DNA from 2 places in the Pseudomonas atacamensis genome. Region 1 is predicted to be linked to the other one. Evidence: predicted binding sites of a transcription regulator. Region 1 holds the regulator's gene; the other holds the start of a gene.

What was found. The regulator sigma-54, encoded in region 1, starts transcription at its own class of promoters, with help from an activator protein. The targets are predictions, from matches to a motif close to ANTGGCATNNANNTTGCTNT.
Region 2: JWU58_RS19920 (flagellar hook-length control protein FliK) is a predicted target of sigma-54. The motif match lies at 13,844-13,863, and genes of this name have one in related genera.

What each region holds. Positions count from the first base shown of each region.
Region 1 covers NZ_CP070503.1:5,077,666-5,093,818, forward strand. The annotation lists gene JWU58_RS23200 (KpsF/GutQ family sugar-phosphate isomerase) at 1-458, shown strand, start outside; gene JWU58_RS23205 (KdsC family phosphatase) at 458-982, shown strand; gene lptC (LPS export ABC transporter periplasmic protein LptC) at 991-1,563, shown strand; gene lptA (lipopolysaccharide transport periplasmic protein LptA) at 1,550-2,095, shown strand; gene lptB (LPS export ABC transporter ATP-binding protein) at 2,095-2,820, shown strand; gene JWU58_RS23225 (RNA polymerase factor sigma-54) at 2,987-4,477, shown strand; gene hpf (ribosome hibernation-promoting factor, HPF/YfiA family) at 4,551-4,859, shown strand; gene ptsN (PTS IIA-like nitrogen regulatory protein PtsN) at 4,872-5,336, shown strand; gene rapZ (RNase adapter RapZ) at 5,339-6,196, shown strand; gene JWU58_RS23245 (HPr family phosphocarrier protein) at 6,212-6,487, shown strand; gene JWU58_RS23250 (ZIP family metal transporter) at 6,522-7,415, opposite strand; gene JWU58_RS23255 (superoxide dismutase) at 7,445-8,056, opposite strand; gene JWU58_RS23260 (hypothetical protein) at 8,058-8,498, opposite strand; gene JWU58_RS23265 (class II fumarate hydratase) at 8,526-9,902, opposite strand; gene JWU58_RS23270 (hypothetical protein) at 9,883-10,290, opposite strand; gene pmbA (metalloprotease PmbA) at 10,544-11,890, opposite strand; gene yjgA (ribosome biogenesis factor YjgA) at 11,999-12,523, shown strand; gene tldD (metalloprotease TldD) at 12,575-14,017, opposite strand; gene JWU58_RS23290 (carbon-nitrogen hydrolase family protein) at 14,022-14,882, opposite strand; gene JWU58_RS23295 (YhdP family protein) at 14,941-16,153, opposite strand, start outside.
Region 2 covers NZ_CP070503.1:4,365,748-4,381,900, reverse strand. The annotation lists gene fliD (flagellar filament capping protein FliD) at 1-131, shown strand, start outside; gene fliS (flagellar export chaperone FliS) at 261-659, shown strand; gene fliT (flagellar protein FliT) at 671-967, shown strand; gene JWU58_RS19980 (sigma-54 dependent transcriptional regulator) at 1,140-2,615, shown strand; gene JWU58_RS19975 (sensor histidine kinase) at 2,726-3,937, shown strand; gene JWU58_RS19970 (sigma-54-dependent transcriptional regulator) at 3,943-5,325, shown strand; gene fliE (flagellar hook-basal body complex protein FliE) at 5,454-5,783, shown strand; gene fliF (flagellar basal-body MS-ring/collar protein FliF) at 5,798-7,585, shown strand; gene fliG (flagellar motor switch protein FliG) at 7,578-8,597, shown strand; gene fliH (flagellar assembly protein FliH) at 8,602-9,408, shown strand; gene fliI (flagellar protein export ATPase FliI) at 9,398-10,756, shown strand; gene fliJ (flagellar export protein FliJ) at 10,763-11,212, shown strand; gene JWU58_RS19935 (STAS domain-containing protein) at 11,403-11,708, shown strand; gene JWU58_RS19930 (ATP-binding SpoIIE family protein phosphatase) at 11,714-13,417, shown strand; gene JWU58_RS19925 (Hpt domain-containing protein) at 13,448-13,795, shown strand; gene JWU58_RS19920 (flagellar hook-length control protein FliK) at 13,901-15,268, shown strand; gene fliL (flagellar basal body-associated protein FliL) at 15,482-15,985, shown strand; gene fliM (flagellar motor switch protein FliM) at 15,995-16,153, shown strand, end outside.

The sequences.
Region 1 (16,153 bases):
TGCTGGAAGCGCGTGGTTTCACCGCTGAAGATTTTGCCTTTTCGCATCCGGGTGGCGCCCTTGGCCGTCGCCTGCTGCTGAAAGTCGAAAACGTCATGCACGCCGGGCAGGAGCTGCCGCAGGTACAACGCGGTACCCTGCTCAAGGACGCGCTGATGGAGATGACTCGTAAAGGTCTGGGCATGACCGCTATTATTGAAGCCGATGGCAAGCTCGCCGGGATCTTCACTGACGGTGATTTGCGCCGCACCCTGGATCGCGCCATCGACATCCGCAGCGCCACCATCGACCAGGTGATGACTGCACACGGCAAGACCGCCCGGCCCGACATGCTCGCCGCCGAAGCCCTGAAAATCATGGAAGACCATCGAATCAACGCCCTGGTAGTCGTCGACGAGGAGGATCGCCCGATCGGCGCCTTCAACCTCTCCGATCTGCTGCGCGCAGGAGTCATGTAATGAGCAACGATCTGCTGCAACGCGGCAAAGCGATCAAACTGGCAGTATTCGACGTCGACGGTGTGCTCACCGACGGCCGCCTGTACTTCCTCGAAGACGGCAGCGAGTTCAAGACCTTCAACACCCTCGACGGCCAAGGCATCAAGATGCTGATGAATGCCGGCGTGCAGACGGCGATCATCAGTGGTCGCAAGACCCCGGTGGTCGAGCGCCGCGCGAAGAACCTCGGCATCCCGCATCTGTTTCAGGGGCGCGAGGACAAACTGGTGGTACTCGACGGTCTGCTCGCGCAACTGGGCCTAAGCTATGAAGAAGTCGCCTATCTCGGTGACGATCTGCCAGACTTGCCGGTGATCCGCCGTGTTGGGCTGGGCATGGCGGTGGCCAACGCTGCCGATTTCGTCCGCGAACACGCCCACGGCGTTACCCGCGCCCGTGGCGGCGAAGGTGCCGCCCGTGAATTCTGCGAATTGATCCTGCGCGCCCAGGGCCGCCTCGAAGCGGCCAACGCCGCGTACCTGTGAGCCTGACCATGTTTAGCAAAAAGTTTCGCAACTTCCTGCTGTTCGGCTGCATCGCGGCGATTTTCGCTGCGGTCGGCTATTGGAACATCAGCCCGGAACGCTTCCTCGACAAGCCACCGGTTTCGGCGGCCGAGAATCCGATCGACTGGTACGCGACCAACACGCACACCATTCAGTACCTGCCCGACGGCAAGGTGCAGTACGAGATGACCTCCGACAAGGCCGAGCACGTCAAGGCTACCGATGTCACTCTGGTAACCAAGCCTGACTTGAACATGTATCGCGGCACCGACTTCCCGTGGCACGTGACCAGTGAGCGCGGCGAAGTGAATTCCGGCGGTACCGAAGTGGAATTGATCGACTCGGTACGCGTACAGCGCACCGACGAGAAACAGCGCGGCACCCTGATCACCAGCACCCGCATGACCGTGTTCCCGCAGCAGGAATATGCGCAGACTGCGCAACCCGTTAGAATCGAGGGCGCTGGCGGTGTATCGACTGGCGTCGGAATGAAAGCGTACCTGAAGGACAGCAGGATACACCTGCAATCGAACGTAAGAGGACAGTATGAGGCTCGTTAAAACCCTCCCTATTTTGCTCAGTCTGGGCGCAGCACTGGGAAGCGCGAGCGCCTGGTCCCTGCCGAACGATCAGCAGCAGCCTATCCGCATTCAGGCCGACGACGCCCAACTGGACGACAAGAATGGCATTGCCACCTATAAAGGTGACGTGATCATTACCCAAGGCTCGATGATCGTTAAAGGCAACACCGTGACCATGACGCGCGCGCCCAATGGCGACATCGATGTGGTGACCTCGGTCGGCAACCTGGCCTATTTCGAGCAGTTGCAGACCCAGGGCGACGCCAACCCGGTCAAGGGCTACGGCGTGACGATTCAATACCACGCCCAGCAGAATCGGGTGGTGCTGATCGACAAGGCCAAGGTTATCGACAAGGATAACAACGTCACCCAGGGCGAAAAAATCGTCTACGACACCGTGAAGAAACTGGCCAGCGCCGGTCGCGCCACGGGCAGCAAGGTCACCGAATCGCGCCCGCGCATCGACATGGTGATCCAGCCGAAGAAGAAAACCGAAGAGAAATCCCAGTAATGGCAACTCTGAAAGCTCAGCACCTGGCCAAGGCCTATAAAAGCCGCCAGGTCGTGCGTGACGTCAGCCTGTCGATCGACAGCGGGCAGATCGTCGGCTTGCTCGGCCCGAACGGCGCCGGCAAGACCACGTGCTTCTACATGATCGTTGGCCTGGTGCAGGCGGATCAGGGCCGTGTGCTGATCGATGATCTGGACGTCAGCCACCAGCCGATGCACGGCCGCGCCAAGGCCGGTATCGGCTATCTGCCGCAAGAAGCGTCGATCTTCCGCAAACTGTCAGTCGCCGACAACATCATGGCGATCCTCGAGACTCGCCCTGAACTCGACAAGGCCGGTCGGCGCAAGGAGCTGGAAAGCCTGCTGCAGGAATTCCACATCAGCCACATCCGCGACAACCTCGGCATGAGCCTGTCCGGTGGTGAGCGCCGCCGGGTGGAAATCGCTCGTGCCCTGGCCACTGCGCCGAAATTCATCCTGCTCGACGAACCGTTCGCCGGTGTCGACCCGATCTCGGTCGGCGACATCAAGCAGATCATCCACCACCTCAAGGCCAAGGGCATCGGTGTGCTGATCACCGACCACAACGTCCGTGAGACCCTGGATATCTGCGAAACCGCTTACATCGTCAACGACGGTCAACTGATCGCCGAAGGTGATGCCGAGACCATCCTGGCCAACGATCTGGTCAAGGAAGTGTATCTGGGTCACGAGTTCCGCCTGTAAGCGCGACAGCGCTGTATCGATTCAAGGCGCATTTATCCGCTTTAATTGTTACAGCGCTCTAGGCAAACACTTCAGTTTCAGGCATATAATTTGCTTAAGTTTGGCGCTTCGGCGCCCTGTAGTGGATGGCGCAAAGCGCCGGCGAATAAGGTGTTAAGCCCCTGCCATGAAACCATCGCTAGTCTTGAGAATGGGCCAGCAGCTGACGATGACACCGCAGCTGCAACAGGCCATCCGCCTGCTCCAATTGTCGACCCTGGACCTGCAACAGGAGATCCAGGAGGCTCTGGAATCCAATCCGATGCTCGAGCGCCAGGAAGAAGGCGACGACTTCGACAACGCCGATCCTCTGGCCGACAACGCCGAACAGAAGCCCGCCGAAATCCAGGAACCCTCCTACCAGGAAACCGCCCCGACGGTGGACAACCTCGAGGATGGCGAATGGAACGAGCGCATCCCCAACGAACTGCCGGTGGATACCGCTTGGGAAGACGTCTACCAGACCAGCGCCAGCAGCCTGCCGAGCAGCGATGACGACGAGTGGGATTTCACCACCCGCACATCCGCCGGCGAGAGCCTGCAGAGCCATCTGCTCTGGCAACTGAACCTGGCGCCGATGTCCGACACCGATCGCCTGATCGCCGTGACCCTGATCGACTGCATCAACAATCAGGGCTATCTGGACGAAACCCTCGAAGAAATTCTTGAAGCGTTCGATCCTGAACTGGACATCGAGCTCGACGAGATCGAAGCCGTCCTGCATCGCATCCAGCAATTCGAGCCCGCCGGGATCGGCGCCCGCAACCTCAGCGAATGCCTGCTGCTGCAATTGCGTCAGTTGCCCGCGAAGACGCCGTGGCTGACCGAGGCCAAGCGTCTGGTCGCCGATTACATCGACCTGCTCGGCAGTCGCGATTACAGCCAGTTGATGCGCCGCATGAAGCTCAAGGAAGACGAGCTGCGTCAGGTCATCGAGCTGGTACAGAGCCTCAATCCGCGTCCGGGCTCGCAGATCGAATCAACCGAAGCCGAATACGTCATTCCCGATGTGATCGTGCGCAAGGACAACGAGCGCTGGCTGGTCGAGCTGAACCAGGAATCGGTGCCACGCCTGCGCGTCAATGCCCAGTACGCCGGGTTTGTTAAGCGTGCCGACACCAGCGCCGACAACACCTTCATGCGTAACCAGTTGCAGGAAGCCCGCTGGTTCATCAAGAGCCTGCAGAGCCGCAACGAAACCCTGATGAAAGTGGCCACGCAGATCGTCGAACATCAGCGCGGCTTCCTCGAATACGGCGACGAAGCGATGAAGCCGTTGGTATTGCATGACATCGCCGAAGCGGTCGGCATGCACGAATCGACGATTTCCCGGGTGACCACGCAGAAATTCATGCATACCCCGCGCGGTATTTATGAGCTGAAATACTTTTTCTCCAGCCACGTCAGCACCTCCGAAGGCGGCGAATGCTCGTCCACGGCGATCCGCGCGATCATCAAAAAACTGGTGGCCGCGGAAAATCAGAAAAAGCCGTTGAGTGACAGCAAGATCGCTGGTTTACTGGAGGCACAAGGCATTCAGGTGGCTCGCCGCACCGTCGCCAAGTACCGCGAATCCCTCGGAATCGCGCCTTCGAGCGAACGCAAGCGGTTGATGTAAGCCACGTTACAGCGTTCCAGTGGCAGGCTTTTCGGCCTGCCGCTTTATGCACTGGCAACGAAGGAGAAGCTGTATGCAAGTCAACATCAGTGGACACCAACTGGAAGTGACCGAACCTCTGCGTTCCTACATCGAGGAAAAACTCGACCGATTGGAGAGGCATTTCGACAAAATCACTAACGTGCAAGTCACGATGTGCGTCGAAAAACTGCAGCAGAAGATTGAAGCCACACTGCATATACCCGGCGGAGAAGTAGTTGCCAACGCAGAAGATACCGACATGTACGCTGCGATCGACTCACTTACCGACAAGCTGGATCGCCAACTCAAAAAGCATAAGGAAAAGACCCAGAGCCTCCTCCAGGGCGCGACCGGTCGTTAACACCCCTATCCCATGATCCGACTTGAAACCATCCTGACCCCCGGCCGTTCCCAAGTGAACGCGCCGGGCGGCAGCAAGAAAAAAGCCCTCGAACAGATTGCCAACCTGATCCACCGCGAAGTGCCGGATCTGGCGATGCAGGACGTCTTCGAGGCGTTGATCGCCCGTGAAAAACTCGGCTCCACCGGTTTTGGTAACGGCATCGCCATTCCCCACTGCCGCCTCAAGAGCTGCACGGCGCCGGTCAGCGCCCTGCTGCACCTCGAAGCTCCGATTGATTTCGATGCCATCGACGGCGCTCCGGTGGACCTGCTGTTCGTGCTGCTGGTCCCGGAAGCCGCGACCGACGCGCATCTGGAGTTGTTGCGCCAGATCGCCAGCATGCTCGACCGCAAGGAAGTGCGTGACAAGTTACGCAGCGCCGCGAGCAACGAAGCCTTGTACCAGGTTGTACTGGACGAGCAGAACGGGCACTAATCATGCGCTTGATCATTGTCAGTGGCCGTTCGGGCTCGGGTAAAAGTACCGCCCTGAATGTCCTTGAGGACAACGGCTACTACTGCATCGACAATCTGCCGGCCGGTTTGCTGCCGGAACTGGCCGAGCGTGCGCTGATTCACACGGAACTGGCGCAGCCGCTGGTCGCCGTGTCGATCGATGCGCGCAACCTGCCCAGCCATCTGTCACGTTTCCCCGAATTGCTCGAAGACGTCCGTGCCAAACACATCAAGTGCGATGTGCTGTACCTGGACGCCGACGAAGAAACCCTGCTCAAGCGTTTTTCCGAGACCCGTCGTCGTCACCCGCTGAGCAACGCCAATCGCTCACTGGCCGAGGCGATTCACGATGAAACCGCCCTGCTCGGCCCGATCGCCGATCTGGCTGACCTGAAAATCAACACCACCAACCTCAATCTGTATCAACTGCGCGATACCCTGAAGTTGCGCCTGTTGAATCAGCCTGAGCCCGGCACGGCGTTTCTGGTTGAATCATTTGGCTTCAAGCGCGGCATGCCGGTCGACGCCGACCTCGTGTTCGATGTGCGCTGCCTGCCCAATCCGTACTGGAAACCCGAGCTGCGCGCTCAGTCCGGCCTCGATGCCCCTGTGGCCGAGTATCTGGCGCAGCAGCCGGATGTCGAAGAAATGTATCAGGACATCTACGCCTACCTGAACAAGTGGCTACCACGCTTCGCCGCCAGCAACCGCGCCTACGTGACCATTGCCATTGGCTGCACCGGCGGGCACCACCGCTCCGTCTACCTGACCGAACGTCTGGGTCAGGCCCTGCAGAAAACCCTGAAGAACGTCCAGGTTCGCCACCGCGACCTCACCTAAAGGATCCACACCGCGATGCCTGCTCGTGAAATCGAAATCATCAATAAACTGGGTCTGCATGCCCGGGCATCGGCCAAATTCGTCGGCGTGGCCGGTCAGTATCCAGACTGCACGATCCGGGTGGGACGCACCCCTGAAACGACTGTCGACGGCAAGAGCATCATGGCAATGATGATGCTCGCGGCGGGTAAAGGCACCAAAATCCATTTGAGCACCGAAGGCGAACAGGCTCAGGAAGCCATGGACGCATTGGTCGATCTGATCGAAAGGTATTTCGACGAAGGTGAATAATCCGCGAGGCGGGGACACTGTTCCTCGCCTCCATTCACCCCAACGCCGTATCCATCACCATCATCAAACAAAACCCGACCAACAGGCCCAGACTGGCCAGCTTGTCATGCCCATGACGGCGCGACTCCGGAATCACTTCGTGGGTCACCACCAGCAACATCGCCCCGGCCGCCAACGCCAGTCCCAGCGGCAACAGCACTTGAGCCAGACTCACCAGCCACGCGCATAACAGTGCAAATACCGGTTCGACCAGCCCAGACGCCGCGCCGATGAGAAACGCCCTGAACCGTGACATCCCCGCCCCGGCCAGCACCAACGCAATCACCAGCCCTTCCGGCACATCCTGCAACGCAATGCCCATCGCCAGACTGTCGGCGTCCGCCATCCCGCCGCCGGCAGACACGCCGACCGCCATGCCTTCTGGAATGTTGTGCGCGATGATGGCGAACACGAACAGCCAGATTCGTGGTGGAATCACCGGATGCTCCAGCGTGCCGACGAGCATCTGCGGCGAGGCACCGGAAACGCGCCGATCCACCAGATACAGACCGAACGCGCCGAGCAGGATGCCGAAGCAGATCAGGCCACTGGCGGCCCACGGCGTAAGACCAAGACTCTCCGCCGCAGCAATGCCCGGCACGATCAGCGAAAACGCCGTCGCCGCCAGCATCACCCCGGCACCAAATCCCAGCAAGGTGTCGCTGAGTGCCTGCGGCATGCGCCGGATCACCAGCACCGGCACCGCGCCAAGCGCCGTGCCCAAGGCGCAGATGGCACCGCCCTGCAAGGCGCGCAACAGCCGCGGTTCCAGATTCAGCCACTGCAAACCGTGGGCGACCAGCAAAGTCATCCCCGCCAGCAGCAACAGCGAGCCCACCGCGTAACGAAACATGCGCCCGCTGCCAATCGCCAGTGTTTCCGTGCCCATAGTCAGCCCTGATTGTTTTTATGGAAGGCTCAGACCAGTGCGGCCTGATAGCGCGCAGCAACTTCCGGCCAGTTGATCACGTTGTAGAACGCGTTGATGTATTCCGGGCGACGGTTCTGGTAACGCAGGTAGTAGGCGTGTTCCCAGACGTCGAGACCGAGGATGGGGGTATTGCCGGTCATCAGCGGGCTGTCCTGATTGCCGCTGCTTTCCACGACCAGTTTTTTCTCCGGTGTCACGCTGAGCCAGGCCCAGCCGCTGCCGAAACGGGTCAGCGCGGCTTTGGTGAACGCTTCCTTGAAGCTGTCGAGTCCGCCCAGTTGCTCATCAATAGCCGTGGCCAGCGCGCCGTCGGGCTTGCCGCCGCCGTTGGGCACCATCACTTCCCAGAACAGCGAGTGATTGGCGTGACCGCCGCCCTGATTGATCACCGCCGCGCGAAGCTTTTCCGGCAGTTGCTGGACGCTGGCGACAAGTTTTTCCACCGGCCACTCGGCGAATTCGGTGCCTTCCACGGCGGCGTTGAGGTTGTTGATGTAGGTCTGGTGATGCTTGGTGTAATGGATTTCCATGGTCTGCGCATCGATGTGCGGCTCAAGGGCATCGTAGGCATAAGGCAAGGCAGGCAAGGTAAAAGCCATTTCAGTGGACTCCATACTGATGGGGATTTGAGGCGCGGCGGGCATTGCCGGTGTCCGGATGCAGCAGGCGCTGGGTGCGCGGGTACTCGCCGTGCTCGCTGATGAAATTCAACAGTTCGACGTAGGTCTTGCTGCTCTGGCGCAACGCCGCCTCACGCAGGGCCGGGCGCAGGCGTTCGTCCTGCATGGTCTGCAACAAACGTTGATGGATGGCGCAAAGATATTCGGCGCTCTCCTCCGGTTGGTTCAGGCGCAAATGCAGGTCGGCGAGGTTGTGATGAGAGACGACGCAGGCCGCCACCGCTTCGTCGGCATCCGCCCAGCGTTCGAACAACACTTGCGCCAGGGCCAGGGCTTGCAGGTAAGCCTCGCGGGCGTCGATCAGTTCGCCCAGCATGAAGCAGCGATTGGCCCGTTCGATCGTGCGTTTCCAGTGCTCCATGGTGAGCCTCCAAAGCGGTTGCGGGGTTTACACGCCGCCGGCGGTGAGCTTCTCGGGGTTGAGCAACTCTTCCAGCTGGCTGCGCGACAGGTCGGTGTGTTCCAGAGCGACGTCGATCACCGCGCGGCCTTCCTTGTAGGCCTGCTTGGCGATTTCGGCGGCTTTCTGGTAACCGATGATGGGGTTGAGTGCGGTGACCAGAATCGGATTGCGCGACAACGCTTCTTGCAAGCGCGATTCGTTGACCTTGAAAGTAGCGATTGCCTTGTCACCGAGCAGGCGACTGGAATTGGCCAGCAGTTCGATGCTGCTCAGCAGGTTGTGCGCGATGATCGGCAACATCACGTTCAGTTCGAAATTGCCGGATTGGCCGGCCACGGTGATCACCGAGTCGTTGCCGATCACTTGCGCAGCGACCATCGCAGTGGCTTCCGGGATCACCGGGTTGACCTTGCCGGGCATGATCGATGAACCCGGTTGCAGCGCTTGCAGTTCAATTTCGCCGAGGCCGGCCAGGGGACCTGAGTTCATCCAGCGCAGGTCGTTGGCGATTTTCATCAGCGACACCGCAGTAGCTTTGAGCTGGCCGGAGACAGAGACCGCCGTGTCCTGCGAGCCAATCAGCGCGAACAGATCCTTGCCCGGGGTGAACTGCACGTCGGTCAGTTGGCTCAGATGCCGACTGAATCGCGCGGCGAACTCCGGATGCGCATTGATCCCGGTACCGACCGCAGTGCCGCCCTGCGCCAGCGCTTGCAGGCTTGGCAGCAAATCCTGCAGATGGCCGATATTGGCCTTGAGCTGCTGCGCCCAACCGTTGAGCACCTGGCTCATGCGCACCGGCATCGCGTCCATCAGGTGGGTGCGCCCGGTCTTCACATGGTGATGCACTTGCTCGGCCTTGCGCTCGATCACCTGGACCAGATGCAACAGCGCCGGCAGCAATTGTTCATGCAGCGCCAGCGCGGCGCTGACGTGGATGGTGGTCGGGATGATGTCGTTGCTGCTTTGCCCGCAGTTGACATGATCGTTGGCGTTGACCGGCTCGCCGAGCATGCGACTGGCCAGCGTCGCGATCACTTCGTTGGCGTTCATGTTCGAGCTGGTGCCGGACCCGGTCTGGAAGATATCCACCGGGAAATGCTGCATGAAATCGCCTTCGAGCAGACCTTGCGCGGCATCACTGATGGCTTTGCCCTGGGCCGCGCTGATCTGGTTCAGCTCAACGTTGGCCCGGGCAGCGGCGGCTTTGGCGAGGATCAGCGCGCGGATGAACTGCGTCGGCATCGGCTTGCCGCTGATCGGGAAGTTGTCCACGGCGCGCTGGGTCTGCGCGCCATAGAGCGCATCGACCGGCACCTGCAGTTCGCCCATGCTGTCGCGCTCAATACGTGTCTTGGTCATGCGAATGTCCTTGCAGCAAATCAATGAGAGGAATCGACGGTTGCAACTCGCAAGTGGCGAGCTGCCAGGTGTAGCGTTGCCAGCGCCGCAAGCGGCATTGGCATAGCGACAGGCGCTCCATTTCACGCAAGGGGCGCCAGGCTTGATCGAGACAGACGCTGCGCCAGTGCCACGGCAACGCGATGTCCGTGGCGGTATCGAGCAGCAGACGGAAAGACGTTTCGGCGACAGTCCAGGGCGAAGTGGCTGTGCAACAGGACAGATAGCGTCCTTCGGCGAGGTAGTGTTCGATCAGGCGCGGTTCGTCAGGATCCAGCGCGCAACGGATCTGGCGGCTCATCCAGCGCCAGCTTTCGAGGTAGGGCTGCTCGTGCAAGGCAGAACTCATGATCCGGGACTCGTTCGGAGATGAGATTTATTATTAGATGATAATGAGAACCAACACAAGCATTCGAGTTTGCGCTGTTCACTTGTGGGAGCGAGCCTGCTCGCGAAATGCGCTGTGTCAGTCAGCACATTTACAACTGATCCATCGCTTTCGCGAGCAGGCTCGCTCCCACAGGGGAATCGCAGTGAAACCAACAAAAAAGGCGCGCCATCCAGATCGGATGGCGCGCCTTTTTTGTTGGCGGATTCGCGGCTTAGCTGCCGGCGACAGTCATCCGCTCGATCAATACAGACCCGGTGCGGATGTTGCTGCGCAGCTCCAGATCATTACCCACCGCGACAATCTGCTTGAACATGTCGCGCATGTTGCCGGCGATGGTCACTTCCTGCACGGCGAACTGGATCTCGCCGTTTTCCACCCAGAAGCCCGCCGCACCGCGCGAATAGTCGCCGGTGACCATGTTCAGGCCGTGGCCCATCAATTCGGTGACCAGCAGTCCTCGGCCCATGCGCTTCAACAGCGCTGCCTGATCCTCGTCGCCATGGGTGACGAACAGGTTGTGCACGCCGCCGGCGTTGGCGGTGCTCGGCATGCCCAGTTTGCGCCCGGAATAGGTGCCGAGGATGTACGAGACCAACTCGCCCTTCTCGACGAACGGTTTCGCGTAAGTCGCCAGGCCATCACCGTCGTAGGAAGCACTGCCCATGGCGCGCATCAGATGCGGGCGCTCATCAATGGTCAGCCATTCCGGGAACAGCTTTTGCCCGAGTGTGCCTTCCAGAAACGACGATTTGCGATACAGGCTGCCGCCCGACACGGCCGAGAGGAAACTGCCGAACAGACCACCCGCCAGTTCGGCGGAAAACAGCACCGGCACCTCGCAGGTTGGCACCGGCCGCGCGCCCAGACGGCTGGCCGCCCGTTGCGCGGCACGCTGGCCGATGCTCACCGGATCGGCGAGCAGACTGCCCTGGCGATTGACGTCATACCAGTAATCGCGCTGCATTTGCCCGTCAGCTTCGGCGATCATCACGCAACTCAGGCTGTGCCGGGTCGATGCGTAGCCGCCGATGAAACCGTGGCTGTTGCCGTAAACCCGGCAGCCCTGATGGGTGCTGAGGGTGGTGCCGTCGGCGTTCTTGATCCGCGCATCGGCATCGAACGCCGCCGCCTCGCAGAGCAAAGCCTTCTCGATGGCCTGCTCCGGGGTAATGTCCCATTCGTGGAACAGGTCGAAATCCTGCACATCCCTGGCCATCAGTGCGGCGTCGGCGAGGCCCGAGGCTTCATCTTCGGAAGTGTGCTTGGCGATGGCCAGTGCTGCTGCGACGGTTTCACGAATCGCCTCCGGCCCGGTGGCCGAGGTGCTGGCCGAGCCTTTGCGCTGGCCGACATACAAGGTAATGCCAAAACCCTGATCACGATTGAATTCAACGGTTTCGACCTCGCGCTGACGCACCGAAGTCGACAGCCCCTGCTCCAGCGACACCGCGACTTCACAGGCGCTGGCGCCCTGGCGCTTGGCTTCGGCGATGATCTGCTCGACCTGTTCTTGCAGTGCCGGCAATGCCTGCGGGCCGACGCTTTGAACTGCACTCATGCTCATCTCCACTCAAATTCTGCTTTCGGCTGGGGTCATCGAGCGACCGGGCCGGACAAGCGGCCCCCGACTGGTTATCATGGCGGCGTTTCTTTGCGGACTGCCACCATGGTTGATTCTTACGACGACTCCCTCGATACGGGAGAAAAAAGCAAATCTCAGGTCAAACGCGAGTTGCATGCGCTGGTTGACCTCGGCGAGCGCCTGACCACACTCAAGCCTGATCTGGTCGCCAAATTGCCGTTGACCGACGCTTTGCGCCGGGCATTGGCCGATGCGCCCAAGCACACCGCGAACATCGCGCGTAAACGGCATTTGCAGTTCATCGGCAAACTGATGCGCGACCAGGACACTGACGCGATTCTGACTCTGCTCGATCAACTCGATGCCTCCACTCGCCAGTACAACGAGCGTTTCCATAATCTGGAACGCTGGCGTGACCGCCTGATCGCGGGCGATGACGCCGTGCTGGAGAAATTCGTCATCGAATACCCGGACGCCGATCGCCAGCAATTGCGTTCCCTGATCCGTCAGGCCCAGCATGAGGTTGCGCAAAACAAACCACCTGCTTCGAGCCGCAAGATCTTCAAATACATTCGGGAGCTGGACGAGACTCAACGCGGCCTGCGTTGAAAATCGCCACCGGGTGGCCGTCCTGCGCGCCACCCGAAAGCCCCGCCGCTCTTATGCGCCCGTGCCACCCACGGTAATCGCATCGATTTTCAGCGTTGGCTGGCCGACACCCACCGGCACCGACTGCCCATCCTTGCCGCACGTACCCACACCGCTGTCCAGCGCCAGATCGTTACCGACCATCGACACCCGGCTCATCGCCTCGGGACCGTTGCCGATCAACGTCGCGCCTTTGACCGGTGCGGTGATCTTGCCGTCCTCGATCAGATAAGCCTCGCTGGTGGAGAATACGAACTTGCCGCTGGTGATATCGACCTGACCGCCGCCGAGGTTGGCGCAGTAGATGCCCTTCTTCACCGAAGCGATGATTTCTGCCGGATCACTTTCGCCACCGAGCATGTAGGTGTTGGTCATGCGGGGCATCGGCAGGTGCGCGTAGGATTCGCGGCGACCGTTACCGGTGCGCGCCACGCCCATCAGCCGCGCGTTGAGCTTGTCTTGCATGTAGCCCTTGAGTACGCCGTTTTCGATCAGCGTAGTGCACTCGGTGGGCGTGCCTTCGTCATCGACGCTGAGCGAACCGCGACGGCCGCTCAAGGTGCCGTCATCGACGATGGTGCAAAGTTTGGAGGCAACCATTTCACCCATGCGCCCGCTGTAGGCCGAGCTGCCCTTGCGGTTGAAGTCGCCTTCCAGACCGTGACCGACCGCTTCGTGCAGCAGCACGCCGGACCAGCCGGAACCGAGCACAACCGGCAAGGTACCGGCCGGCGCCGGAATCGCTTCCAGATTCACCAGCGCCTGGCGCAGCGCTTCGCGGGCATAACCCATGGCGCGGTCTTCGGCGAGGAAGTAGCGGTAATCGGTACGCCCACCGCCGCCGTGCCCGCCGCGTTCGCGACGGCCATTCTGTTCGACGATGACGCTTACGTTGAAACGCACCAGTGGGCGCACGTCGGCGGCCAGGCCACCGTCGGTGGAGGCCACCAGGATTCGCTCCCAGACCCCGGCCATGCTCACGCTGACCTGCTGAATCCGTGGGTCGAGTGCGCGGGTGGCGACGTCGATGCGTTTGAGCAACTCGACTTTTTCCGCGCGGCTGAGCACTTCCAGCGGGTTATCGGGCGCGTACAGTTGCGCGACGTCCTGACTGGTGAATGCCTGCACGGTGCCGTTCTGCCCGGCACGTGAGATCGAACGCGCGGCGCGGGCCGCTGCACCGAGGGCTTCGAGGGTGATCGCGTTGCTGTAGGCAAAACCGGTTTTCTCACCGGACTGCGCGCGCACGCCGACACCCTGATCGAGGTTGAAGCTGCCTTCCTTGACGATGCCGTCTTCCAGCGCCCACGACTCGGAAATCTGGCCCTGGAAATACAGGTCGGCGGCATCGATGCCCGGCCCGGCCAGATCGCCGAGCACGCCTTGCAGGCTCTCGATCGTGACACCGCCGGGTGCCAACAGGTGATCACTGACTGAGGACAACAACTCGCTCATAGGTTTACGCCTTAAATTCGTGTTCTGAAGCAGGCCGCTGGGCGCCCTGCGAGAAAAACCGCCGATGACGCGTCACCGGCATGCGCGCCCGGATGGACGCTTGTTCATCGCTGTCGCGGGCGGCCAGCAACACCGCCTCGCCTTGATCCTGCTGGGCCAGCACACGCCCCCACGGGTCGACAATCGCCGCATGCCCGAAGGTCTCGCGTGGCCCCGGATGACTGCCGCCCTGTGCGGCCGCGAGGATATAACACTGTGTTTCGATGGCCCGCGCGCGGATCAGTACATCCCAATGCGCGGCGCCGGTTACGGCCGTAAAGGCCGACGGTGCGGTAATCAACTCGGCACCGGCGGCACGTAATTCGCTGTACAGCTCCGGGAAACGCAAGTCGTAACACACGCTCAGACCGACTCGCCCCACCGGCGTATCCGCCACCACTACATTACCGCCATACGCATAGTCATCGGATTCACGGTATCGGCCGCGATTGTCGGCGACATCGACATCGAACAGATGCAGCTTGTCATAGCGCGCGACGATCTCACCGTTATCGTTGATCAGCAACGAGCAGGCATTGGCTTTGGCCGTGGGTTGACCCAACGGTGGCAACGGCAATGTACCGGCGACTATCCATAAGGTGAGGTCGCGGGCGGTCTGTTTCAACCAGGGCAGGATCGGCCCTTCGCCCAAGGCCTCGGCGCGGCCGATATCGGCGACGTCGCGACGGCCCATGGCGGCGAAGTTTTCCGGCAGCACCGCGAGTTTCGCCCCGCCGGCGGCGGCCTGTTCGAGCAGGCGTCGCGCCTGGGCCAGATTGGCCGGCACGTCGCTCTGGCTGACCATTTGAATCACCGCTAAAGACATGGCGAACTCCCAAAGAGGTATTCGGCCATGCTACTCCATCGCTTCAAGGCCGGGCCGTTCAAAAAGGCTTGTCAAAGGTGATTTTCGGCTCTTTCCATGGGCCTTTGACGGTGTACTTGACGCTGGCGAAGCGCGCGACGCGGTCGCCGATCAGCTTGTCGATGAGGAACAGCGCGCCGCCGACCGCCGGTGCGCCAACAAGCAGCGCGGCGATCGGCAGGTTGTTGGTCACCGGCAGTGTCACCAGCAATTTCGCATCGACCTTGTCACCGACCAGATCCAGCGTGCCGTCCAGCTCAAGATTGCTCGAAGGCCCGGTCAGGCGAATCGGCTCACGGGTGACGTAGACACCGTTGTTCGCCACCAGCAAACCTTTGACCCGGTCGTAGCTCAAGCCTTTGCCGAACAGGTCGGAGAAGTCCAGACGCAGACGCCGGCCGATCGAGTTGAAGTTGAGCAGACCGAACACCCGCAGCGCCTGAGCACCACCTTCCACTTCAACGAACTGGCCCTTGTTCAGCGAGGCGTCGAGGGTGCCGGAGAAGCGCTTGGTCGCCAGCCACGCCGGCGAGCCCGGCCAACGTCCATCGACGTCCATATGGAATTCTTCGCTGGTCACGCTCGGCGCGAAGCCCCAGCCTTTGAGCACGTCGGCCAGATTCTTGCCGCCAATGCGGCCCTTGTACCAACTGCTGGTCGCCCCCGGCGCGCCTTCCCAGCCGCCGTTGCCTTGCAGGAGGATTCCCTTGAGGCCCATATCGAGGTTGTTCAGTGCGATGCCCTTGGCGGTCGGCCGCACTTTCAGCGACCAGCCACCCACCAGATCGGGGCCGAGGAACAATTGATTGAGGGTGATATCCAGCGCCGGGATTTTCGTCGGATCGACTGACGCCAATGGATCCGGCGCGTTCTCGTCAGCCTGCACCGCCGGGTCCGGCGCCGGCAGTTTCACGTATTGCAGATTCACCGCAATCGGCACGCCGTTGGCGTCCGGCAGGCTGGCCGTGCCCTTGGCCTGCTGACTATCGAGAGCGAGATTCCATGCGCCGGGCTTGCGATTGATCTGCACCGAGGCCTGATCCAGCGTGGTGCCGAGCGCGGTCAATTTGCCGACTTTGATGTCAGCGCTGCTGAGCAGTTGCTTGGCGCTGCCGCCGGGATCCCCGCCGGCGTATTTGTTGGCCAGATCCTGCCACGGCGCGACGTCCAGCTCCGACAGCACCCCACGAATGCGCAGGCCCTTGGCGCCCGGCAACACCGCTTCGCCAGCG
Region 2 (16,153 bases), 710 kb from region 1:
TGGCCAACCTGACGACGACGTTGACCGCCAAGTACAACGCCATGGACTTGCTGGTAGGGCAGATGAAGGCAACGGCGAGCAACATCACGTCGTTCTTCAGCTCGCTGAACGCTCAGCAGTCCGCGAAGTAACAGTCAGTAACGACAAAAACCCGGCTACGCTTTATCGGCGTGCGCCGGGTTTTTGTCTTTTGATCTAAAGTTTTCGGACCGGTTGGCGATACACTGGTTATACGAGTCAACGTGGCAATGAGGTAGAACATGAACCCGATGTTAGCCCTTCGGCAGTACCAGAAAGTCGGCGCCCATGCGCAGACGTCCGAAGCGAGCCCGCACCGCCTGGTGCAAATGTTGATGGAAGGTGGACTGGCCCGTATTGCTCAGGCCAAGGGCGCCATCGAGCGCAAGGACATCCCCGCCAAATGCACGGCGATAAGCAAGGCCATCGGCATTGTCAGTGGCCTGCGTGAAGGTCTCGACCTTGAGAACAACGCCGAGGCACTGGCCGATCTGGATGGCCTGTACATCTACATGATGAAGCGCCTCGCCGAGGCGAACATCAGCAGTGATCCGCGTGTCCTCGATGAAGTGGCCGGTCTGCTGACAACGGTAAAAGAAGGCTGGGACGCCATCGCGCCTGTGCCGGCTCCGCAGTTCTGAAGGAGATCACCATGAGTCTTGTATTGCAGCGAATTGCAGATACCCGTGAAGCGTTGGTCGGAGCATTGGCCGAACGAAACTGGGAAGCCATTGGTGAGTTGGATCTGGCTTGCCGTTCCTGCATGGAAGACGTCATGGCGGAAGCTTCGCTGGACGAAGTAGCACTGCGCGACAACCTTGAGGAGCTGCTATTCGTCTACAAAGAGCTTCTCGAGGTAGCAATGGGCGAGCGGCAGGCGATAGCCAACGAGATGTCGCAGATCACCCAAGCGCAAAAGGCTGCAAAGGTTTACCATCTGTTTGGTTGATTAACCGTCAGTTAAACCAGAGATGTGCGCCATAAATTTGACTGTGCACGGTTTTTTGACTTAACTAGTGGCTATTATCAGGTTTAGGGCGTCTACAGGCACATGGTGTCCTGCAAGCGTCTCGCTTGCCTTATTTTTCGGGCATTGAGTTGACTAGGGAAGTTGCTATTGCATGTGGCGTGAAACCAAAATTCTGCTGATCGATGACGATAGCGTCCGCCGCCGCGACCTGGCGGTGATTCTGAATTTTCTTGGCGAAGAAAATTTGCCCTGCGGCAGCCATGACTGGCAGCAGGCTGTCGGCTCTTTGTCGTCTAGTCGTGAAGTCATTTGCGTACTGATCGGGACCGTCAATGCTCCTGGCGCGCTTTTGGGCTTGCTAAAGACACTCGCAACCTGGGATGAGTTCCTTCCGGTTTTGTTAATGGGCGATAATTCTTCCGTTGACCTGCCTGAAGACCAGCGTCGCCGCGTCCTGTCGACCCTGGAAATGCCGCCTAGCTACAGCAAATTGCTCGATTCGCTGCACCGCGCCCAGGTCTATCGCGAGATGTACGATCAGGCTCGCGAGCGCGGCCGTCATCGCGAACCCAATCTATTCCGCAGCCTCGTCGGCACCAGCCGTGCGATTCAGCACGTGCGGCAGATGATGCAGCAAGTGGCCGACACCGACGCCAGCGTGCTGATTCTTGGCGAGTCCGGCACCGGCAAGGAAGTGGTCGCGCGCAACCTGCACTACCACTCCAAACGCCGCGACGCGCCATTCGTGCCGGTCAACTGCGGGGCGATCCCTGCAGAGCTGCTCGAAAGCGAACTGTTCGGCCACGAGAAGGGCGCTTTCACTGGCGCGATCACCAGCCGTGCCGGGCGCTTTGAGCTGGCCAACGGCGGCACGCTGTTCCTCGACGAAATCGGCGATATGCCGCTGCCGATGCAGGTCAAGCTGCTGCGCGTATTGCAAGAGCGCACCTTCGAACGCGTGGGCAGCAACAAGACCCAGAGCGTCGACGTGCGCATCATTGCCGCAACGCACAAGAATCTCGAAAGCATGATCGAGATCGGCTCGTTCCGCGAAGACCTCTACTATCGCCTGAACGTGTTCCCGATCGAGATGGCGCCACTGCGTGAGCGCGTCGAAGACATCCCGCTGCTGATGAACGAACTGATCTCGCGCATGGAGCACGAGAAGCGCGGTTCGATCCGTTTCAACTCGGCGGCGATCATGTCGCTGTGCCGTCACGGCTGGCCGGGCAACGTCCGCGAGCTGGCCAACCTGGTCGAGCGCATGGCGATCATGCACCCGTACGGCGTGATCGGCGTGGTCGAGTTGCCGAAGAAATTCCGCTACGTCGACGACGAAGACGAGCAGATGGTCGACAGCCTGCGCAGCGATCTGGAAGAGCGCGTGGCGATCAACGGCCATACGCCTGACTTCAGCGCCAGTGCACTGCTGCCGCCGGAAGGCCTCGACCTCAAGGACTACCTCGGTGGTCTGGAGCAGGGCCTGATTCAGCAAGCGCTGGACGATGCCAATGGCATTGTTGCCCGCGCCGCTGAACGTCTGCGCATCCGTCGCACCACCCTGGTCGAGAAGATGCGCAAATACGGCATGAGCCGGGCTGGAGGAGACGAACAGGCGGATGATTGACGCCTGTTTTTCAAGCGCTTCATTTATAAGCAGTTTTTTTTAGGCACGGGTATTGCTACAGCCCTCGCAACGTTCCGTTTCACTGACGGTCAGCCAAGCGAGAGAGCCCAATGCCCCAAGCCGCCCAGATCTCTTCTGCCTCCAATATCGTGGGGCAACCCTCGTCCGTAGAGCAGGCAAGTCGTCAGGGGCTTGAGCAGGCCTTCCAGCTGTTCAACCAGATGTCGAGCCAGCTGACCGACTCCTACAGCCTGCTCGAAGCGCGGGTCACCGAACTCAAGGGTGAGCTGGCCGTGGTCAGCGCCCAGCGCATGCAGGAACTGGCGGAAAAAGAACGCCTGGCCAATCGCCTGCAAAACCTCCTCGACCTGTTGCCCGGCGGCGTCATCGTCATTGACGGTCACGGTCTGGTACGCGAAGCCAACCCGGCCGCCATCGATCTGCTCGGCTCGCCACTCGAAGGCGAACTCTGGCGCCATGTGATCGCACGCTGCTTCGCTCCCCGTGAAGACGACGGTCACGAAATCTCCTTGAAAAACGGTCGACGCCTGTCGATTTCCACCCGCTCGCTGGATGCCGAGCCGGGGCAGTTGGTGTTGCTCAACGACTTGACGGAAACCCGGCATCTGCAGGATCAACTGGCACGGCATGAGCGTTTGTCGTCGCTGGGGCGCATGGTTGCCTCGCTGGCCCACCAGATTCGCACGCCGCTGTCCGCCGCTTTGCTTTACGCCAGCCATTTGACCGAACAGCAATTGCCGGTGGAAACCCAGCAACGCTTTGCCGGGCGCCTGAAAGAGCGTCTGCACGAACTCGAACATCAAGTGCGCGACATGCTGGTGTTCGCTCGCGGTGAATTGCCGCTGACCGACCGCATTTCGCCAAATGCCTTGATGCAATCGCTGCAGGCAGCGGCGCTGACCCATGTGCAGGATCTGCCGATCCGCTGGCAGTGCGACAGCCATGCCGGTGAGCTGCTGTGCAACCGCGACACACTGGTCGGGGCATTACTGAATCTGATTGAAAACGCCATTCAGGCCAGCGCCGGCGAAGCGCGCTTGAAAGTGCATTGCTACACCAGAGGCAACACCCTGCGTCTGTGTGTCAGCGACAGCGGCAGCGGCATTGAGCCGACAGTTTTGGCGCGCCTCGGCGAGCCTTTTTTTACTACCAAAGTCACCGGCACAGGCCTCGGCCTGACCGTGGTCAAAGCGGTGGCCCGTGCGCATCAGGGAGAATTGACCCTGCGCTCGCGAGTCGGGCGCGGCACCTGCGCGCAGGTCAGCCTGCCACTGTTTTCCGCTGCACAGGGAGTTGAATAAACGTCATGGGCATCAAGGTGTTGCTGGTCGAGGATGACCGTTCGTTGCGCGAAGCGCTGGCCGATACGCTGCTGCTCGCCGGCCACGACTATCACGCCGTCGGCAGCGCCGAAGAAGCGCTGACGGCCGTGGCGCAGCAAGCCTTCAGCCTGGTGGTCAGTGACGTCAACATGCCGGGTATGGACGGCCACCAGTTGCTCGCGTTGCTGCGCGCACGCCAACCGCAATTGCCGGTGCTGCTGATGACCGCCCACGGCGCTGTCGAGCGTGCGGTCGATGCGATGCGTCAAGGCGCGGCGGATTATCTGGTCAAGCCGTTCGAACCCAAAGCGCTGCTCGATCTGGTGGCGCGCCATGCCTTGGGCAGCATTGACGCGGGCGAAGCGGACGGTCCGGTCGCCGTTGAACCGGCCAGTGCGCAGTTGCTTGAGCTGGCGGCACGGGTCGCGCGCAGTGACTCGACTGTGTTGATCTCCGGCGAGTCCGGTACCGGTAAAGAAGTGCTGGCACGCTATATCCACCAGCAGTCGCGGCGGGCCAGCCAGCCGTTTATCGCAATCAACTGCGCGGCGATCCCCGACAACATGCTCGAAGCGACATTGTTCGGTCATGAGAAAGGTTCGTTCACCGGCGCCATCGCTTCGCAGGCCGGCAAGTTCGAGCAGGCGGACGGCGGCACCATTCTGCTCGATGAAATTTCCGAAATGCCCCTCGGCCTGCAAGCAAAGCTATTGCGCGTGCTGCAAGAACGGGAAGTGGAACGAGTGGGCGCGCGCAAGCCAATCAGTCTGGATATTCGCGTGGTCGCCACGACCAACCGCGATCTGGCCGGCGAAGTGGCGGCGGGGCGTTTTCGCGAAGACCTGTTTTACCGCTTGTCGGTTTTCCCTCTGGCCTGGCGTCCACTTCGCGAACGCACTGCCGATATCCTGCCGCTGGCGGAAAAGTTGTTGGCCAAACACGTCAATAAAATGAAGCACGCAGCAGCGAAGCTGTCCCCCGAAGCTCAAGCATGTCTGACCGCGTACCCGTGGCCGGGCAATGTGCGTGAGCTGGACAACGCCATTCAGCGCGCGCTGATCCTGCAGCAGGGCGGTTTGATTCAGCCGCAGGATTTTTGCCTGAGCGGTGCGGTGACATTTGCGCCGTTGCCGGTCCCGGCATCGGTGATCCGCGAGGTGGAAATCGAGGCGGATTCTTCCGGCGCCCTGGGCGATGACCTGCGCCGCCGGGAGTTTCAGATGATCATCGACACCCTGCGCGCTGAGCGTGGCCGGCGCAAGGAAGCTGCCGAAAAGCTCGGCATCAGCCCGCGAACTCTGCGCTACAAGCTCGCGCAAATGCGCGACGCCGGGATGGACGTCGAAGGCTATCTGTTCGCCACCTGATCGATGCTGCAAAACATTCCAGATGCTTTTCTCAGAAGGGTGCCCACTAGCTGGCACCCTTGTTGCTAATACCTGTGTACCCGCCGAGTGAGTGTCAAAAAATTGCGGGCCGCCCAAGAGAGTAGACCATGAGCCAAGGTATTGAATTTAATCGGTTGATGATGGACATGCAGGCCATGAAAGTGGATGCCATGTCTGCGCGTAAATCGACTGCCGCTGTCCCTGAAATCGCGGGCAGCAGCTTTTCCGACATGCTCGGTCAGGCGATCAATAAAGTCAGCGATACCCAGCAGGCGTCGACTCAACTGGCCAACGCGTTCGAGATCGGCAAGAGCGGTGTCGACCTGACTGACGTCATGATTGCGTCGCAAAAAGCCAGCGTGTCGTTCCAGGCTCTGACCCAGGTGCGCAACAAGCTGGTCCAGGCTTACCAAGACATCATGCAGATGCCGGTTTAAGGGCGAAATAAGTCATGGCAGAAGCAGTCGCTGATAACGTTCCGGCCAAGGCCACCCCGATCGACGGCAAACCGCCGCTGTTCGGCCTGTCCTTTCTGGAAAACCTTTCCCAGATGACCGTGCTGCGTCAGGTCGGCCTGTTGGTCGGTCTGGCTGCGAGCGTGGCGATTGGCTTTGCCGTGGTGCTGTGGTCGCAGCAGCCGGATTACCGTCCACTGTACGGCAGCCTTGCCGGCATGGACGCCAAGCAGGTCATGGAAACCCTGGCCGCCGCTGACATCCCTTACAACGTAGAACCCAATTCCGGCGCCTTGCTGGTCAAGGCCGACGACCTGTCCCGTGCGCGGATGAAACTCGCTGCTGCTGGTGTCACTCCCAGCGACGGCAACATCGGTTTCGAAATCCTCGACAAGGAACAGGGTCTGGGCACCAGCCAGTTCATGGAAGCGACCCGTTATCGTCGCGGCCTCGAAGGCGAACTGGCGCGGACCATCTCCAGCCTGAACAACGTCAAGGGTGCCCGCGTGCACCTGGCGATTCCGAAGAGTTCGGTGTTCGTCCGTGACGAGCGCAAGCCAAGCGCTTCGGTACTGGTCGAGCTGTACAGCGGGCGTTCGCTGGAGCCGGGTCAGGTGGTGGCGATCATCAACCTGGTGGCGACTTCTGTGCCAGAGTTGAGCAAATCGCAGATCACCGTCGTCGATCAGAAGGGCAACCTGCTCTCCGATCAGGCGGAGAACTCGGAAATGACCATGGCCGGCAAGCAGTTCGATTACAGCCGCCGCATGGAAAGCATGCTCACCCAGCGCGTGCACAACATTCTGCAACCGGTACTGGGCAACGATCGCTACAAGGCTGAAGTTTCGGCCGACGTCGATTTCAGTGCCGTCGAATCGACTGCCGAGCAATTCAACCCGGACCAACCGGCGTTGCGCAGCGAGCAGTCGGTCAACGAACAACGCACCGCCAGCAATGGTCCGCAAGGTGTGCCGGGTGCCCTGAGCAACCAGCCACCGGCGCCTGCCTCGGCGCCGCAGACCACCGGTGGCACCGCCGCACCGGCCGGGATGATCCAGCCGGGTCAGCCACTGGTTGACGCCAACGGTCAGCAGATCATGGACCCGGCCACCGGCCAGCCAATGCTCGCGCCGTACCCGGCGGACAAGCGTCAACAATCGACCAAGAACTTCGAGCTCGACCGTTCGATCAGCCACACCAAGCAGCAGCAGGGCCGTCTCAATCGCCTGTCGGTGTCGGTGGTGGTCGACGATCAGGTCAAGATCAACCCGGCCAACGGTGAAACCAGTCGTGCGCCGTGGAGCGCCGACGAATTGGCGCGCTTCACTCGTCTGGTGCAGGACGCCGTCGGTTTCGACGCCAGCCGTGGCGACAGCGTCAGCGTGATCAACATGCCGTTCTCCGCCGAGCGTGGCGAGGTGATTGCAGATATTCCGTTCTACTCCCAGCCATGGTTCTGGGACATCGTCAAACAAGTGCTGGGTGTGCTGTTCATCCTCGTACTGGTGTTTGGTGTGCTGCGTCCGGTGCTCAACAACATCACCGGCGGTGGCAAAGGCAAGGAGCTGGCCGGTCTGGGCAGCGACGTGGAACTTGGTGGCATGGGCGGCCTGGACGGCGAACTGGCCAACGACCGCGTGAGCCTCGGTGGTCCGCAGAGCATTCTGTTGCCGAGCCCGAGCGAGGGTTATGACGCGCAGCTGAATGCAATCAAGAGTCTGGTAGCTGAAGACCCGGGTCGCGTGGCTCAGGTCGTGAAAGAGTGGATTAACGCAGATGAGTGATAACCGAGCCGCCACCGTCAAACTGACCAAGGTCGACAAAGCCGCGATTCTGCTGCTGTCCCTGGGTTCGACCGATGCTGCGCAAGTGCTGCGCCACATGGGACCCAAAGAGGTTCAGCGCGTCGGCGTGGCCATGGCGCAGATGGGCAACGTCCATCGCGAACAGGTCGAGCAGGTGATGAGCGAGTTCGTCGACATCGTCGGCGATCAGACCAGCCTTGGCGTCGGTTCCGACGACTACGTGCGCAAGATGCTCACCCAGGCCCTGGGCGAAGACAAGGCCAACGGCCTGATCGACCGCATCCTGCTCGGTGGCAACACCAGCGGCCTCGACAGTCTGAAATGGATGGAGCCGCGTGCAGTCGCTGACGTGATCCGTTACGAACACCCGCAGATTCAGGCAATCGTGGTCGCGTACCTCGATCCGGATCAGGCCGGTGAGGTGCTCGGCAACTTCGACCACAAGGTGCGTCTGGACATCATCCTGCGCGTCTCGTCGTTGAACACCGTGCAACCGGCCGCCTTGAAAGAACTCAACCAGATTCTCGAGAAGCAGTTCTCCGGCAACTCGAACGCCTCGCGCACCACCCTGGGTGGCATCAAGCGTGCGGCCGACATCATGAACTTCCTCGACAGCTCGATCGAAGGCCAACTCATGGACTCGATCCGCGAAGTCGACGAAGACCTGTCCGGTCAGATCGAAGACCTCATGTTCGTGTTCAACAACCTTGCCGACGTCGACGACCGTGGCATCCAGGCGCTGTTGCGCGAAGTCTCTTCCGATGTGCTGGTGCTGGCCCTCAAGGGATCGGACGAAGGCGTCAAGGAAAAGATCTTCAAGAACATGTCCAAGCGTGCTGCCGAACTGTTGCGCGACGACCTCGAGGCCAAAGGCCCGGTGCGCGTCAGCGATGTCGAAACCGCGCAGAAGGAAATCCTCACCATTGCCCGTCGTATGGCCGAAGCCGGCGAGATCGTGCTCGGTGGCAAGGGCGGCGAGGAAATGATCTAAGCCCATGGATAAGCCTGACGAGTCTGTGACGGATCTGATCCGCGCCCGCGATGTTCGTGGTTTCGAATCCTGGGCGCTGCCCAGCTTCGACCCGCCGAAACCGGAACCCGAGCCTGAGCCGGAGCCCGAACCGCCGGAAATGGAAGAAGTGCCGCTGGAAGAAGTCCAGCCACTGACCCTGGAGGAACTCGAAAGCATCCGTCAGGAGGCTTACAACGAGGGCTTCGCCATCGGCGAAAAAGAAGGTTTTCACAGCACCACGCTGAAGGTGCGTCAGGAAGCCGAAACAGCGCTGGCGGCGAAAATCGCCAGCCTTGAGCTGTTGATGGCCAACCTGTTCGAACCGATCGCCGAGCAAGACACCCAGATTGAAAAGTCGCTGGTTGACCTCGTGCAACACATCACCAAGCAGGTGATCAAGCGCGAACTGGCCATCGATTCAACGCAGATCGAACACGTCATGCGCGATGCCCTCAAGCTATTGCCGCTGGGCGTGGAAAACGTGCGTCTGTACGTCAATCCGCAGGATTTCGCCCAGGTCAAAGCCCTGCGCGAACGCCACGAAGAAACCTGGCGCATCGTTGAAGATGAGTCGCTGTTGCCGGGCGGCTGCCGGGTTGAAACCGAACACAGCCGCATCGACGCCAGCGTCGAATCGCGCGTGACCCAGGTCATGGCCAAGCTGTTCGACCAATTGCACGAGCAAGCCCTGCACCCGGCAACGCCGGACTTGAGTCTGGACATTCCCGAAGACACCCCAGTGGCTGTCGACTCTGACGAGCCGCGCGCGGACGCCAGCGATGCGCCTTGAACGCACCAGCTTCGCCAAGCGCCTGAGCACCTACGCCGAGGCCACCGAGATTGCCGGCGCGCCGATCCTTGAAGGTCGGCTGCTGCGCATGGTCGGCCTGACCCTCGAAGCCGAAGGCCTGCGCGCCGCCATGGGCACCCGCTGCATGGTGATCAACGACGACAGCTATCACCCGTCCCAGGTGGAAGCGGAAGTCATGGGTTTTTCCGGCAGCAAAGTCTTTCTGATGCCGGTCGGCAGCGTCGCCGGGATTGCCCCGGGCGCCCGTGTGGTGCCGCTGGCCGATACCGGTCGTTTACCGATGGGCATGAGCATGCTCGGCCGTGTCCTCGACGGCGCCGGTCGCGCGCTGGACGGCAAGGGCGGCATGAAAGCCGAAGACTGGGTGCCGATGGATGGCCCGACAATCAACCCGCTCAACCGTGATCCGATCAGCGTACCGCTGGACGTCGGCATCCGTTGCATCAACGGTTTGCTGACGGTCGGCCGTGGTCAGCGTCTGGGTCTGTTCGCCGGTACCGGTGTCGGTAAATCGGTGCTGTTGGGCATGATGACCCGCTTCACCGAGGCCGACATCATCGTCGTCGGCCTGATCGGTGAGCGTGGTCGCGAAGTTAAAGAATTCATCGAACACATTCTCGGTGAAGAAGGCCTCAAACGTTCGGTAGTGGTCGCCTCGCCAGCGGACGACGCACCGCTGATGCGTATGCGCGCGGCAATGTATTGCACGCGCATCGCCGAGTATTTCCGCGACAAGGGCAAGAACGTTCTGCTGCTGATGGACTCGCTGACCCGTTTCGCCCAGGCCCAGCGGGAAATCGCTCTGGCCATCGGTGAGCCGCCAGCAACCAAGGGCTATCCGCCCTCGGTGTTCGCCAAACTGCCGAAACTGGTGGAGCGTGCCGGTAACGCGGAGAAGGGCGGTGGTTCGATCACGGCGTTCTACACCGTACTGTCCGAAGGCGACGACCAGCAGGACCCGATTGCCGACTCGGCGCGGGGTGTGCTCGACGGCCATATCGTGCTGTCACGACGCCTGGCCGAGGAAGGTCACTATCCGGCGATCGACATCGAAGCCTCGATCAGCCGGGTGATGCCGGCGGTGGTTTCGCCGGATCACATGCAGCGCGCGCAGTATTTCAAACAGCTCTGGTCACGCTATCAGCAGAGCCGCGATCTGATCAGCGTCGGTGCCTATGTGGCCGGTGGCGATCGCGAGACCGATCTGGCGATTTCCCTGCAACCACAATTGGTCAGGTATCAGCGCCAAGGCCTCAACGACAAAATCAATCTGGGTGAGAGCCAGGCCTATCTGGAAACCCTGTTCGCCCCTGCGGCGGGCGGGTAACCGGCCATGGCCGTCAGCCGCGCCGCGCGCCTGGCACCGGTGGTGGACATGGCCGAAAAGGCCGAGAAAGCCGCCGTGCAGCGCCTCGCCTACTTTCAGGGCCAGGTCAAAGTTGCCGAAAGCAAACTGGCCGACCTCAATGCCTTTCGTCTGGATTACTCGCAGCAGTGGATCGTGCGCGGCAGCACCGGCGTGACCGGGCAATGGCTGCTGGGTTTTCAGGGTTTCCTGGCGCAACTCGATACTGCCGTCGACCAGCAACGGCAGAGCCTGGTCTGGCACCAGAACAAGCTCGACAAGGCGCGTGAGGAATGGCAGCAGGCGTTTGCCCGCGTCGAGGGTTTGCGCAAACTGGTGCAGCGCTATCGTGATGAAGCGCAACGCCTGGAAGACAAGCGCGAGCAGAAGCTGCTCGATGAACTGTCACAGCGTTTGCCACGGCGTGATGCCTTCTAAATCACACCGCCAAACCCTGTGGGAGCGAGCCTGCTCGCGAAAGCGCCGTGTCAGTCAACCCTGTAGTCAACTGCCAGAACGCCTTCGCGAGCAGGCTCGCTCCCACACTTGTTCAACCGTTGCGCCTTGCCCCAACCCTATCCAGGTGCTACACCTTGTACAGGTTCGTCAATGACAAGGAAGCCAGTCAATGTCAGTCGTTACAGAAGTCTCTCCAGACCAGAAAAAGCTCACCATCGCCGTCAAAGGCCGGTTCGATTTCGGTCGCCATCAGGAATTTCGCGAGTCGTATGAACGGCTCCCACACAAACCCGAATCCATCGTGGTCGACCTCAAAGAGGCCACTTATCTCGACAGCTCAGCGCTGGGCATGCTGCTTCTGCTGCGTGATCACGCCGGCGGCGACGAGTCGGATATCCGTGTCGTCAACAGCAGCTCCGATGTGAAGAAAATCCTCGCGATTTCCAACTTCGACAAACTCTTCGACATCAGTTGACGCCCATGCAGGCGCAAGAGCCGCTGACCATTCTTATCGCCGAAGACAGCGCCGCCGACCGGCTGCTGCTGTCGACCATTGTCCGCCGTCAGGGCCATCGGGTGCTGACGGCGGCCAATGGTGCCGAGGCGGTGGAAACGTTCAAAGAACAGCAGCCCGATCTGGTGTTGATGGACGCGCTGATGCCGGTGATGGACGGCTTCGAAGCGGCGCGGCAGATCAAGGCACTGGCGGGTGAAGCATTGGTGCCGATCATCTTCCTCACCTCGCTGACCGAGAGTGAAGCGCTGGCTCGGTGTCTGGAGGCTGGCGGCGACGACTTTCTGGCGAAGCCGTACAACCAAGTGATACTCGCCGCCAAAATCAAGGCGATGGATCGCTTGCGCCGCCTTCAGGCAACGGTCCTGCAGCAGCGCGATCTGATCGCCAGACATCACGACTATCTGCTCAATGAACAACGCGTGGCCAAAGCGGTGTTCGACAAGGTCGCGCATTCCGGTTGCCTGAGCGCGCCGAACATCCGATACCTGCAATCGCCTTACGCGCTGTTCAACGGTGACTTGTTGCTGGCGGCGTACACGCCGGCCGGTGAGATGCACGTCATGCTCGGCGATTTTACCGGGCATGGCTTGCCGGCAGCGGTGGGGGCGATGCCGCTGGCCGAAGTGTTTTACGGGATGACCGCCAAGGGCTATGGCCTGGCCGAAACCCTGCGCGAGATGAACGCCAAGCTCAAGCGCATCCTGCCGGTGGACATGTTCTGCTGCGCTACGTTGCTCAGTCTGAGTTTCCAGAGCCGTTCGGTGGAGGTGTGGAACGGCGGCATGCCCGACGGTTACTTGCATCGCATGGCCAGTGGCGAGCGCGTGCCCTTGCCGGCGCGGCATTTGCCCCTGGGGATTCTCAGCGCGCAAGCCTTCGATGACCGTACGGATGTGTATCCGATGGCCGTCGATGATCGGGTGTTTCTGCTATCGGACGGAGTGATCGATACCTGCGATGCCAATGACCAGTTGTTCGGTGTCGAACGCTTGCAGCAGGTATTTGCGGCGAACCGCGAGCCGGATCGGTTGTTCGAGGATATCGAACAGGCACTGCGCGATTTTCGCGGACAGGCCCGTGATGATGTAAGCATGGTCGAGGTCAGTCTGCTTGAGTCGGCGCAGACGCACGGCGCGGCGCCGGTGTATTCCGACAGCGGCCAGTCGTGCCCGCTGGACTGGTCGGCCAGTTTCGAATTTCGCGGCGCCTCGCTCAGGCGCTTCAATCCGTTGCCGTTCCTCTTGCAGTTGCTGCTTGAGGTGCATGGCCTGCGCGCGCAGAGCGGGGCGCTGTACAGCGTGCTCGCCGAGTTGTATTCCAATGGCCTGGAGCACGGCGTGCTCGGGCTGGATTCCAGCCTTAAACGCGATGCGGCAGGTTTCGCCCGCTACTATGAAATGCGCGCGGCGCGGCTGGAGGCGCTGCAAGACGGTTTCGTGCGCGTGCATCTGCAGGTCCAGCCGCAAGGCGAGGGCGGGCGGCTGGTCATTCGCGTCGAGGACAGCGGCAAGGGCTTTGATGTGGCGCGGGTCATGGAGCGGCCCGTGGATAACGCCCGCTTGTCGGGACGCGGCATCGGGCTGGTCCGGCAACTGGGGCGCAACGCCAGTTGGTCGGACCAGGGTCGTAGTGCCAGCGTGGAGTTTTTCTGGGAGATTGAGGCATAATCCGCCCATTCTTGATCAAGGAGTGAGCAAGTGACAGACACACATGTAGATCGCGAAGTCCTCGATACTTTGCGCGAGGTGATGGAGGACGGCTATACGGAATTGCTGGAGACTTTTCTGGCAGATTCGCAAAGCCGCCTGCACGAGTTGCAGGACAGCACCAGCGCTAAAGCGCTATCCGATGTAGCCCATAGCTTCAAGGGCAGCGCGAGCAACATGGGCGCGGTTCGACTGGCCGAGTTGTGCCAGGACCTTGAGTCGAATGCCAAGAACAAAAGTCCGGAAGCGCTCGCTCAACTGGTGGCCGATATCCATTCCGAATTCGCCGAAGTACGCCCGGTGTACGAAAGCGAAAAGCACCACGCCCACATCCACTGAAGTCGCCGCCCGGCGCTTTTCGCAAGTGTCTGGCCAAACTGGCCCGGCACTTGCAGTCATCTTGCTCAACTGTACCTACGATCCCAGTGCAGCGGAGACCGTGTCATGCCTGCGACCCCCAACATTCTTCTTCAGACCGCCGCTCAGGCCAAGGCACAAGCCGCCTCTGCCAAATCGTCGGCAATGGCCGCAGACGCCGGGGACAACGCCTCCAGCTTCGCCAGAGTGTTCGCCTATCAGGCGCCGGCCAAGCCTGCCGTGAGTGCTGACAATTCAGTCAAGCCGGCACGCGACAAGGTCGCGGACAGCAGCGGCAAAAAGGATATCGGCGAAGATCAGTCTGCCGCGCCCGAGCCAGCAGTTGCCGATAGCGGCAAAGCGTTGCCTGCCGACAAAGCGGCGACGAGCGACGACGCGACTGCCACTGCCGATGACACCACTGAAACGGTACAAACCCCTGTGGCCGATGCCGCGCCTGTAGACCCGGCGCTTGATCCGGCATTGGCGCAAGTCGTTCAGCCGTTGGTGGCAACGCCGGTGGTGCAAGCACCAACAGTCGCCACGCCAGCCCAGCCGGAAACCGAAACGCCTGCATTGGCGGTCGTGTCGGGCATGGTCAAAGATCCGGCGGCTACCGACAGCGAATTTGATCCGACAGCCGACCCGCTCGATTCCCTGCCGGCCGTGCGCATGGCGATGGAGCAGGGCGGGCATATTTCTGCCGCCAGCCAGGCGCAACCGAAAGCCACGCCTGCTCAAGCTCAGGCTGGCGGCGAATTGACCGCCGCGCAGAACTTTGCCGCCGGCATGGCCAGCATGCTCGACGTGCAGGCCGACAAGGACAGCACCAGCCAAGGCGGCGAACAAGCTTTCAGCGGGCTGATCGACGATGGCCTGAAGGATCTGAAGTCCGCCACCAGCGACACCCGTGTCGACGACTTCGCCAACCGTCTCGCGGCACTGACCCAGGCCGCTACGCCGAAAACCGCGAATGCGCTGCCGGTGAATCAGCCGATCGCCATGCACCAGAGCGGCTGGACCGAAGAAGTGGTCAACCGCGTCATGTACCTGTCCAGCGTCAACCTGAAGGCCGCCGACATTCAGTTGCAGCCGGCGGAGCTGGGGCGTCTGGATATCCGCGTGAACATGGTTCCCGATCAGCAGACCCAGGTCACCTTCATGAGCGCGCACCCAAGCGTACGTGAAGCGCTCGACAGCCAGATGCACCGCCTGCGCGACATGTTCAACCAGCAGGGCATGGGCCAGGTCGACGTCAACGTCGCCGACCAGAACCGTGGCTGGCAGGGGCAGCAAGGCCAGGAGCAGGCGCAGCAGGGCCAGAGTGGCCGGACCAGCGCTGCCGGCGGACGCCTGGATTCGGCGGATGAGGAATTGGCACCAGCTACTGTCGCTGAAGTGGCGGCGCAAACTGCTAGCGTAATTGGCAGCAGCGCGGTCGACTATTACGCCTGACGCAACGCAATACCCAATGTGGGAGCGAGCCTGCTCGCGAATACGATGTGACATTCAACATACATGTTGACTGACACATCGTATTCGCGAGCAGGCTCGCTCCCACATTTGTTTATGGCGCCGTTCAGATGACGCGCTGACACTTCTGGCATAACACTTGCTCTTGCCTTGCCGTGCGACTGTGAAACCCCCGATTAGTGACGGATTATTGGCATGGCGAAGAGCGAAGCTGCAGCAGTAAAAGACCCCGCAACCAAAGGCAAACTCAAGCTGATCATCGTGATCGTGCTGGCGTTGCTGGTGGCCATTGGTGCATCCGTCGGGGCGACCTGGTTCTTCATGCACGGCGCGCAGAGCAAGCCTGCCGAGGCCGCTGAAGCAGCGCCGGTCGGCAAGCAGGCGGCGATTTTCGAGCCGATGGCGCCGGCCTTCGTTGCCAACTACAACCAGAACGGCCGTCAGCGCTACATGCAGGTGAGCATCACCATGCTGGCGCGTAATCAGGCCGATCTGGACGCGCTCAAAGTGCACATGCCGGTTATCCGCAACAACCTGGTGATGCTCTTCTCCGGTCAGGATTTCGCCACACTGGCGACCCCGGTCGGGCAAGAGATGTTGCGCCAGAAGGCCACCGCCAGCGTCCAGGAAGTGGCGCAGAAAGAACTGGGCAAAGTGGTCATCGAACAGTTGCTTTTCACTAATTTCGTACTGCAGTAGGAACACGACATGGCCGTGCAGGATCTGCTGTCCCAGGATGAAATCGATGCGCTGCTGCATGGCGTCGATGATGGTCTGGTACAGACCGATAATGCTGCCGAACCCGGCAGTGTCAAAAGCTACGACCTGACCAGCCAGGATCGCATCGTCCGTGGACGCATGCCGACG